Regions from separate parts of the Micromonospora sp. NPDC047620 genome, predicted to be linked through region 2. Evidence: riboswitches for the same ligand, from Rfam matches in the RefSeq annotation. Region 2 holds a riboswitch; each other region holds the start of a gene.

Region 1 (3,237 bases), on a different contig from region 2:
GGCGGAGATGGCGTACGTGATCCTCCAGGACCCGTCGGTGGTGGCCGTTGGTCCCCGCACGGCACGCGGGCTCTCGCCCCTCGCGGAGCTGCGCTTCGTGGAGCTGTCCGAGGTCGCCCCGGTGCCCTTCGTCGCGGCTGCCCGGCGGCACGACCGCCGGGCAGCCGTGCTCGCCTTCCGTCAGGTCGCGGCGACGGTCGCGCGCCGCCTGCACGGCGTGGCCACGCCGGCCGGTGACAGGCCGGACCGGGTGGCCGGCGTCGGGGCGAGGCGCGCGACCGGTGCCGGGGCGGGCCGGGCCGGCGGCTGAGCCGCGAGCGGTCGCCGGCCTCGGACCTCAGCCGAGGAGGCCGGCGTCGCGGGCGGCGCGCAGCGAGGGCCTGATGCGGTGGGTGGGACCGGCCTGGGCGGCGATCGCGTCGAGGGTCTTGAGCCCCTCGCCGGTGTTGAAGACGACGGTCTCCGCGGTCGGGTCGAGCCGGCCGGACTCGACCAGCTTGCGCAGCACCGCCACCGTCACCCCGCCGGCGGTCTCGGCGAACACGCCGGTGGTGCGGGCCAGCAGCCGGATGCCGGCGCGGATCTCGTCGTCGTCGACGTACTCCATCCAGCCCCCGGTGCGGCGCACCGCCTCCAACGCGTAGAGGCCGGCGGCCGGGTCGCCGATGTTCAGCGACTTGGCGATGCCCGTCGGCTTGACCGGGGTGATCGTGTCGGTCTCGGCGTGCAGGGCGGCGGCGATCGGGTTGCAGCCGGCCGACTGGGCGCCGAAGACCTTCCACCCGCCGGCCGGCGCCTCGACCAGCCCGATCTCGACCAGCTCGGCGAACGCCTTGTCGATCTTGGTGAGCAGCTCCCCGGAGGCCATCGGGATGACCACCTGGGCCGGGATCCGCCAGCCGAGCTGCTCGGCGACCTCGTAGCCGAGCGTCTTCGACCCCTCGGCGTAGTAGGGGCGGACGTTGACGTTGACGAACGCGGTGTCCTCGAACTCGTCCGTCTCCACCAGCTCGCCGCAGAGCCGGTTCACGTCGTCGTACGAGCCGTCGACGGCGACCAGCTCACCACCGTAGACGGCGGTCGTGACGACCTTGCCCTGCTCCAGGTCGCCGGGGATGAAGACCACCGACGGCGCCCCGGCCCGGGCGGCGTGCGCGGCGACCGAGTTGGCCAGGTTGCCGGTGGAGGCGCAGGCGTAGCGGCTGAAGCCGAGCGCCCGGGCGGCGGTCAACGCGACCGAGACCACCCGGTCCTTGAACGAGTGGGTCGGGTTGCCGCTGTCGTCCTTGACCCAGAGCGGGGCGGTGATGCCCAGCTCGGCCGCGAGGTGCGGGGCGGCGACCAGCGGGGTGAAGCCCGGGTCGAGGGTGACCCTGGTCGCCGGGTCCTGGCCGGCGGGCAGCAGCGCGGCGTACCGCCAGATGTTCTGCGGGCCGGCCTCGATCTGCTCCCGGGTGACCGTCGCCAGCGCGGCGGCGTCGTAGTCGACCTCGAGCGGGCCGAAACACTCGTAGCAGGCGTGCTGGGCGGCGAGCGGGTAGCGGGCCGAACAGGCGCGGCAGACCAGGGCGCGGGCGGGGCTGGCGGTGGTGTCGATGCCGGGGACGGCGAACGTCGACGTCATGTCGAGGGTCCTCTCATCTTTCCCCGCATCGCACTCTGCGGCGGGGACGGAATTGGCACCTGCCCCGCCGGTCGCTCTGCGGTGAGCGCGCGGGGTGGTTGCCGGGGCGTCGTCGGGCCGTATCCCTCAGCCCCTCTGGATGAGGTATGCAGTTGTGCCTGCGAGTTTAAGCACCGACGCCGCCCGGATCGACGGCAGGTCCCACGATGTGAGCGATCCCGCAGTCGCCGCCGAGCCGCAGGGGCGACGCTCCCATGAAGCGATGGTGTGCCCCTGACGCGCTCCCGTTACGGTGCAGGCACATCGACGGAAAGGAACGGGCGAATGCGTCGCAAGCTCGTCCCGGTGGTGGCGCTCTCCATGGCCTGCCTGCTGGCGGTGACCACCGCCTGCTCCACGGGCAACCGGAAGAAGCGGGACCGGTCCGCCGACCGGCCCGCCGGCACCGGCGCGAAGCGGGACGACGTCGGCGCCGCCCGGGCGACCCACCGACGCCCGGGTTGCCGACGACGGGGACACCGCCGACTCCGGCACCGCGCCGGACTCCCCCGACTCCCCCACCCGCAAGCGCAGGCCCCGTTCCCGCTGGTCCCGCCGGTGGTCGTACCGAGCCCAGGCCCGCGCCGGCCGATCTGCCGGCGCGGGCTCCGGCCGTGACGAGCATGCGCCAGCTCAGCCTGGGACCGGTCGGTGGGCCGGTGGCCTCGGTAGCCGTACGGATCCGGTGGCCGGGCAACCCTGCTGACTCACCTCGCCCAGGCAGCCCCACCCCGAGGTCGGGACGCGCTCGAAGTACTGGACGGGCTGCGAGGGGATGGCCTCGGTGGTGAGCGTGCCGGTGCCGCTCGGGATGCGCTGCTCGTGGGAACCGGTCGTGTCGGTGTAGGAGGCGACGATGTGCCACTCGCAGGTGTGGGTGGACACCTCCGGCTGGATACGGAAGGCCATGTTCGACTGGCCGTTGCCCAGCTCGACGACGTTGCGGCGGAAGTACAGCTGACCCTCCTGCGGCTCGCCCTCGTCCAGGACGTACGGGCCGTGCGGCTTGTCCGTCGGCCCACCGGTCAGGTCCCACAGCAGGCCCTGCCGGGACTCCGCACCCGCCGGGGGAACGGTGACGACGGTCTTCGCCGTGGGTACGCGGCACGAGTCCTTGACGGCGGTCATGTTGTTGATCGTGAGTCCGGCGGCGCGATCGCTGTTCAGGTTCAGGTCGAACGTCTGGGCATCGCCGCGGTTCTCGTTGCCGTCCTCGAGCGGCGCCACATAGGACGCGTGCTCGACCACCCGGCCGCCGAGCGGCTTCATGAACTCCCACACCTCTGACGCGTCGCCGTTCAGGGCGGTGAGGGTGGCCTGTTCGCCTTCGGTCAGCGGCCGGTCGAGCAGCACGGTGAAGGCCTCGGGCAGGTCCCGGTCGTAGTCGAGGGGAGTGACGGTGGACACGAACGCGGGTTGCTCCCGGTCCACCGCTTTCTGGGCCTGCTTGTCCGAGCGGGCCCGCTCGGTGGCCGTCGACCGGTCCAGGAGAAAGTTGGCCTGGTAGGCGAACAGCATGCCGACCACGACGATGACGGCGGCGGCGGTCGCGTACACCGCACGCTGCTTCGGCG
Region 2 (3,237 bases):
AACCAGACCTACACCGTCAACCTCTCCTCGGAGGCCCGTAACGGCACCTGGAAGCTGCGGGTGCAGGACGCCGCCCCCGGCGACACCGGCTACCTCAACACCTGGACGCTGACGCTCTAGCGGCAACGGCGCCACCAGCGCACCCCCACACCGGGGCCCCGGCTGAACTCCAGTCGGGGCCCCGACATCCGTTGCCGACCCGCACCCACCGTGGCGGCCGTCGCCGGCGCCGGGGGCTCGCCCTTCCGGTCGAGGTCCTCGTCGCCCGGCCCAGCGGGTCCGGACGGGACCTGGCCGCCGCGCGGGCCGGCCTTCCTACGATGACCGTCCACGCCTCGGACACCGCCGGGAGGACCTCATGCCGGAGCGTTTCGCCGACCTGTCCACGCCGCTGATCGCCGACGCCTGCGTACGGCTGGGCGTGCCGCCGCGCACGGCGCCGGCCGGGATCCGGGCGGTCGTCCCCAGCCACCGCCTCGCCGGGCGGGTGCTGCCGGTGCGCCACCACGGCAGCGTCGACGTGTTCCTGGAGGCGTACGCGGGCGCGACCCCTGGGGACGTGCTGGTGATCGACAACGGCGGCCGGACGGACGAGGCGTGCGTCGGCGGCCTGGCGGTGCTGGAGGGGCCGAGGCCGGCGTCGCCGGCGTCGTGGTGTGGGGCAGCACCTGCGGCGCGTGGGCGGCGCGATCGAGGAGTGACCGCCCGGGACCGAGCCCGCCGGTTCGGCCCCGGGTGCGGCGGGGATTCGCCACGGGGCTCGGCGTCGGGGTCGGCCTCGGTTCGCCGCTAGGTCGGCCTCGCGTCCGCTCGCGCCGGGCGGCGCCACGTGAGGGTGGTCATAGCGGCTGGACGCGCCACCACGGGAGGCTGCTAGCCTCGTCGGCAGGTCATGAGCGCCAGCGTCAAGCCCCGGCTCGCTGGCCGGCAACCCTCGTCCGCGCAGGGGTGCCCCGGGTGAAGACCAGGCACCGGAGCAGCTTCGGTGCAAGCGTGGCCTGGTTCCCAGGTCAGCAACGACCGAGGAGAGCCATGTCCTTCCGCATCTGCGTACCGGCGGTCCCCGCCGCGGCCCCGACGCCGCCGCCGTTGACCCGGCGCCGCCACGTCGACATGATGCGGGTCTGCAGCGCCTCGTGTCGCCCCGGCGACCCGCGCTAGCCACGCACCAGACCCCTTCCCAGGACCACCCCAGCGGTACGCCCACCGGGCATACCGCCGGCGACGCACGCCCGTGCCCGCCGTCGGAGACCCCTTTCGGAGACACCTGTGCGATTCCTTCCCGCCCTCACCCGCGCCGCCGCCCTCGGCGTCGCCGCCGTCCTCGCCGCCACCGCCCTGACCGCCTGCGGCGACGACGCGTCCGAGGCGACCGACAACCCGTACAACCTGCTCCAGCCGGGTGTGCTGCGCACCGGCACGCTCACCGACGCCCCGCCGAACGTCTACCTCAAGGACGGCAAGTTCACCGGCTTCGACAACGACCTGCTCACCGCGGTCGCCGCGAAGGTCGGCCTGAAGGTCGAGTTCGTCGGGACGGACTTCTCCGCGCTGCTCTCGCAGGTCAACAACCGCAAGTTCGACGTCGGCAGCTCCTCGATCACCATCACCGAGGCCCGCAAGAAGACCGTCGACTTCGGCAACGGCTACGATTTCGGCCACTTCGGGCTCGACGTGCCGGCCAATTCGTCGATCACCGGTTTCGACCAGCTCGCCGGCAAGCGGGTCGTGGTCGTGCAGGGCACCGTCCAGGACGACTACGCCACCGGCGAGGGCCTCGACCCGGTCCGGGTGCCCGACTACAACGGCGCGATCAACCAGCTCAAGGCCGGCACCGCCGACGCCTGGATCGCCCCCGCCGAGATCGGCGACAAGTCGGCCGCCGACAGCAACGGCAAGATCAAGGTGGCGGGGAAGCTGCTCAGCCCGGCCCCGACGGCGTACGCGTTCGCCAAGGGCAACGACAAGCTGCGCGAGGCGCTGAACAAGGGCCTCGACGAGGTGATCGCCGACGGCACGTGGAGCCGCCTGCAGGCCCAGTACTACCCGGGCCGCCCGATCCCCGCCGACTTCAAGCCGGGCAGCGGCACCGTCCCGGTGCCGTCGGCCTCGGCCGCCTCCTGACACGTACGGACGACGAGCGAGCGGGACGGTAGGAGAACACGATGGATCCGTTGAGCACCCTGTGGGAGACCTTCTTCGACTGGGACTCCATGCGCGAGGCGCTGCCCGAGATGCTGACGGTCGGGCTGCCCAACACGCTGATCCTCGCGATCTCCGCCGCCCTGCTCGGCTCGGTGCTGGGCATGGGGCTGGCCGTCGCCGGCATCTCGCGTACCCGATGGTTGCGCTGGCCGGCGCGGGTCTACACCGACGTGTTCCGCGGCCTGCCGGCTGCGGCGACCATCCTGCTCATCGGCGTCGGTCTGGCGCCGCTGGGCATGGAGGTGTGGGGCCCCAACCCGTATCCCCTGGGCATCCTGGCGCTGTCGCTGATCGCGGCGGCCTACATCGGCGAGATCTTCCGCTCCGGCATCCAGTCGGTGGAGGCTGCCCAGCTGGAGGGGGCCCGGGCGCTGGGCCTGTCCTGGGGCGAGGCGATGCGCCTGGTGATCGTGCCGCAGGGCATCCGCCGGGTGCTGCCGGCCTGGGTGAACCAGCTGATCGCGCTGATCAAGGACTCCAGCCTGGTCTACTTCCTCGGCCTGCTGGCCAGCCAGCGGGAGCTGTTCCGGATCGGGCAGGACTACGCGGCGAACACCGGCAACCAGTCGGCGCTGCTGCTGGCCGGCCTGTTCTACCTGGCGCTGACCGTGCCGCTGACCCACGTCGTGAACTGGATCGACCGGCGGCTGCGGCACGGCCGGCAGGCCGCCGCGCCCGCCGACGCCGACGACGACCTCGACCTGGCGCTGCCGGGCGCGGCGGGAGGAAACCAGCGATGAGCATCGACACGACGACCTCGGTGAGCCTGAGCGTCCGCGACGTGCACCTGGCCTTCGGGTCGCACCGGGTGCTGCGCGGCGTGGACCTGGACGTCGCGCGGGGCGCGACGGCCTGCGTGATCGGCCCGTCCGGCTCGGGCAAGTCCACGCTTCTGCGCGCCATCAACCGGCTCATCGAGCCCGACCGGGGCGACGTGCTGCTCGACGGGCGCAGCGTGCTGGGCGACGACCCGGACGCCCTGCGGCAGCGGGTCGGCATGGTCTTCCAGCAGTTCAATCTCTTCCCGCACAT
Region 3 (3,237 bases), on a different contig from region 2:
CCGACGCCCTCCGCCAACGGGACCGGGACAGGGCCCAACAAGCACTGGACCGGCTGCGTAACAACCAGGAGGAGCTGTCCACCTTCACCGAGGCGATCGAGGGGGCGAAGGAAACCGCCGTCCTCTCACCGGCCCGGTGGCACCGGCGGGACGAACTCACCCACTACGCCGACGCCGCCGACCCGATCGACCGGGCGATGCGCAACGCCGGCACGCTGATCCGACGCGCGGTCACCCTGATCGAGGACGAGGAGCCCGTGCCGGAGCCGATGCCGGACGCGGCGGCCCACCTCGCCGAGTCGGTACGCCTGCTCAAGCACGAGTTCGCCGTCGGCGAGGAGCCGGAGAAGGCACGGGAGCGGGCGCTGCGCGCGGTCAGCGAGGCCGGCCGGGCGTACGCCGAGGGGGTGGGCTTCTCCGGCAGCGTGGTGATCGCGCAGGTGCGCACCACGGCCAGCGACCTGCTGGTGGCCTCCGGGATCAGCCAGGAGGAGGCGAACCGCCTGGTCCGGGAGTCCTTCGGCGACCAGGACACCCCGAGCGGCCAGGCCGAGCCGGCCACCGCCCCGAAGCCGCCCACCGCCCCGCCGGTCGGCTGACCCGCCGGCGCGCGGGTCAGCCGTGCGGCGGCGGTCGTTCAGGCCGCCGCGGCGAGGGCGGCGAGCAGCCGGTCCACGTGTTCCGCCGTGCTGCCCAAGCCGACGCTCGCCCGCAGGGCGGTCGGCGGCAGGTCCCGCCGGCCGCTGCGCGCCGCCGCCTCGGCGAGCAGTCGCCGGGCCAGCGGGTGGGCGCAGAAGAGGCCGTCGCGCACCCCGATGTCGTGGTTGCCGGCCAGGTCCGCCGCCACGTCCGCCGAGTCCCGGCCGGCCACCACGAACGACACGATGCCCACCCGCGCCGCGTCCGGCCCGAAGGTGCGCAGCTCCACCACGTGCGGCAGGGCCGCCAGGCCGTGGCGCAGCCGGGCCAGCAGGGCCTGCTCGGCGTCGTGCAGCGCCGCCCGGTCGGCCCCGGCCAGGGCGCCGCAGACCGCCGCGAGGGCGACCGCGCCGAGCAGATTCGGCGTGCCCGCCTCGTGCCGGGCCGGTCCGGTCGCCCAGCGTACGTCGTGGGTGGCCGCGCCGACGTGACCGGTGGCGCCCCCGCCGGCCAGGTACGGCGGCGCGGCGTCCAGCCAGTCCGCCCGCCCGACGAGCACCCCCGCGCCGAACGGCGCGTACAGCTTGTGGCCGGAGACCGCGAGGTAGTCGACGTCGAGGGTGGCGACGTCCACCGGCGCGTGCGGGGCGAGCTGCGCGGCGTCCACGGCGATCCGGGCCCCGTGCCGCCGGGCCACCCGGGCCAGCTCCGCCACGGGCCAGCGCTCGCCGGTCACGTTGCTCGCCCCGGTCACCGCGACGAGCACGGGCGGGCGGCGGTCGGCGCCGGGGCTGCCCCCCGTGCCCGGCCTGCGCAGCTCGGCGAGGGCGGCGTTCAGCGCCCGGACCGCCTCGGCCGGCTCCCGCGGCACCGGCAGCCGGACCGATCCGCGCGGCCAGGGCAGCAGGTTCGCGTGGTGCTCCCCGCCGAAGGTCACCACCGTGGTGCCGGCGGGCAGCACCCGGGCCAGCAGGTTCAGCGCGTCCGTGGTGTTGCGGGTGAAGAGCACGTGGTCGCCGGCGCGGGCGCCGAAGAAGTCGCCGACGGTCTGCCGGGCGCGCTCGTAGGCGAGGGTGCAGCGCCGGGACAGCGCCCCCGCGCCGCGATGCACGCTGGCGTACCAGGGGAGCAGCTCGGCCACCGCGTCGGCGGCGGCCCGCGCGCACGGCGCGGTGGCCGCGTAGTCCAGGTTGACCTGGCCCGGCACGCCGAGCACGTCGAGCGGCCCGGCGGCCGCGGGCGGCGGCGCGGTCCGCGTCGGGTGCGGCGCGGGCGGGGGTACGAGGGTGACGGTCATCGGCCGACCTCCGGGTCCGGGGACCCCGGGTGGGCACACCGGGCGGGGTCCGCGCTTGCCCGGCACGCGGATCGGGCCGGGCCCGGTCATCACCCGGGGCACCCCACCGCGAACCTCGACGAGGGTTGCCGGCCAGCAAGCCGGGGCTTGACGCTGGCGCTCGTGACCTGCCGGCAGCATAGCGCGCGGATGCGCCCGGTCCAGCCGGCCGGGGGTGACTACGCTGACCGCATGGCCGACACCCCGCCCGGCGCACCCCTGCCGCCGTCGCCGACCGTGCCCGCCGTCCCGCCGTCGGGCGCGGCCGCTCCCCGGATGCCGCTGCGCCGGCTGGGCTGGCGGCGGGCCCTGGTGCTGGCCGGGGTCGTCCTGCTGATCGCCGCCTGCGCGGTGTTCATGGTCTTCACGCTCGGCGAGAGCCTCGGCGTGCAGGCGCTGCTGATCGGCCTGGTCGCGGCGATCCTCCCGGTTCCGGTGCTGGTGGGCTGTTTCCTCTGGCTCGACCGGTACGAACCGGAACCGCTGAAATACCTGATCTTCTGCTTCGCCTGGGGCGCGTTCGTCTCGACCGCCGCCTCGCTGACCGTCAACGAGTTCTCGTCCGGGCTCTTCGACGACTGGGGGCTGCCGACCGCGCTGACGGCGGTGCTGGTCGCGCCGTTCATCGAGGAGCTCACCAAGGCGCTCGGGCCGATCCTGCTGCTGATCTTCCGCCGACGGGAGATTTCCGGGATCACCGACGCCCTGGTCTACTGCGGGCTCTCCGCGATCGGGTTCGCCATGGTGGAGAACATCCTCTACCTGGGCGGCTACGGCTACGCCACCGGCGTCGAGCGGTACGGCCCGGCGACCGGCACGCAGCAGGTCATCGCGATCTTCATCGTCCGGATCCTGCTCTTCGGCTTCGCCCACCCGCTGTTCACCTCGATGACCGGGGTCGGGCTGGGCATCGCCGCCCGCACCGCCGACCGACGCGTCCGGGTGCTCGCCCCGATCGCCGGCCTGCTGCTGGCGATGATGCTGCACGGCCTGTGGAACCTGCTGCCCACGCTCACCCAGGCCACCGGTGAGGCGCTGATCATGCTGTACGGCTTCATCGGCGTGATGGTGCCGATCTTCTTCGGCATGGTCGGGCTGGCCGTGTGGCTGCGGGCCTGGGAGGGGCGGCTCACCGAGCGCACCCTGCCGGACTACGTCCGGGCCGGCTGGCTGACCCCGCCGGAGGTGGCGGCGCTGAGCAGCCTGGGGCGACGGCACGCGGCCCGGGTGTGGGCCAAGCGGGTGGCCGGGGACCCCGGCGT

The links. Region 2 has a riboswitch for S-adenosylmethionine ahead of ACGF5C_RS12080 (ABC transporter substrate-binding protein). Riboswitches for the same ligand answer to the same signal wherever they lie in the genome.
Region 1: another riboswitch for S-adenosylmethionine. It lies ahead of thrC (threonine synthase); the one in region 2 lies ahead of ACGF5C_RS12080 (ABC transporter substrate-binding protein).
Region 3: another riboswitch for S-adenosylmethionine. It lies ahead of ACGF5C_RS17970 (aminotransferase class V-fold PLP-dependent enzyme); the one in region 2 lies ahead of ACGF5C_RS12080 (ABC transporter substrate-binding protein).

Annotation. Positions count from the first base shown of each region.
Region 1 covers NZ_JBIDDG010000013.1:86,039-89,275, reverse strand. The annotation lists gene ACGF5C_RS17890 (LysR family transcriptional regulator) at 1-310, shown strand, start outside; gene thrC (threonine synthase) at 338-1,624, opposite strand; SAM riboswitch class I at 1,635-1,770, opposite strand; gene ACGF5C_RS17880 (hypothetical protein) at 1,949-2,281, shown strand; gene ACGF5C_RS17875 (hypothetical protein) at 2,297-3,220, opposite strand.
Region 2 covers NZ_JBIDDG010000008.1:155,940-159,176, reverse strand. The annotation lists gene ACGF5C_RS12090 (proprotein convertase P-domain-containing protein) at 1-120, shown strand, start outside; gene ACGF5C_RS12085 (hypothetical protein) at 359-793, shown strand; SAM riboswitch class IV at 889-1,000, shown strand; gene ACGF5C_RS12080 (ABC transporter substrate-binding protein) at 1,270-2,124, shown strand; gene ACGF5C_RS12075 (amino acid ABC transporter permease) at 2,166-2,945, shown strand; gene ACGF5C_RS12070 (amino acid ABC transporter ATP-binding protein) at 2,948-3,237, shown strand, end outside.
Region 3 covers NZ_JBIDDG010000013.1:106,955-110,191, forward strand. The annotation lists gene ACGF5C_RS17965 (aromatic acid exporter family protein) at 1-599, shown strand, start outside; gene ACGF5C_RS17970 (aminotransferase class V-fold PLP-dependent enzyme) at 638-1,936, opposite strand; SAM riboswitch class IV at 1,983-2,104, opposite strand; gene ACGF5C_RS17975 (PrsW family intramembrane metalloprotease) at 2,168-3,237, shown strand, end outside.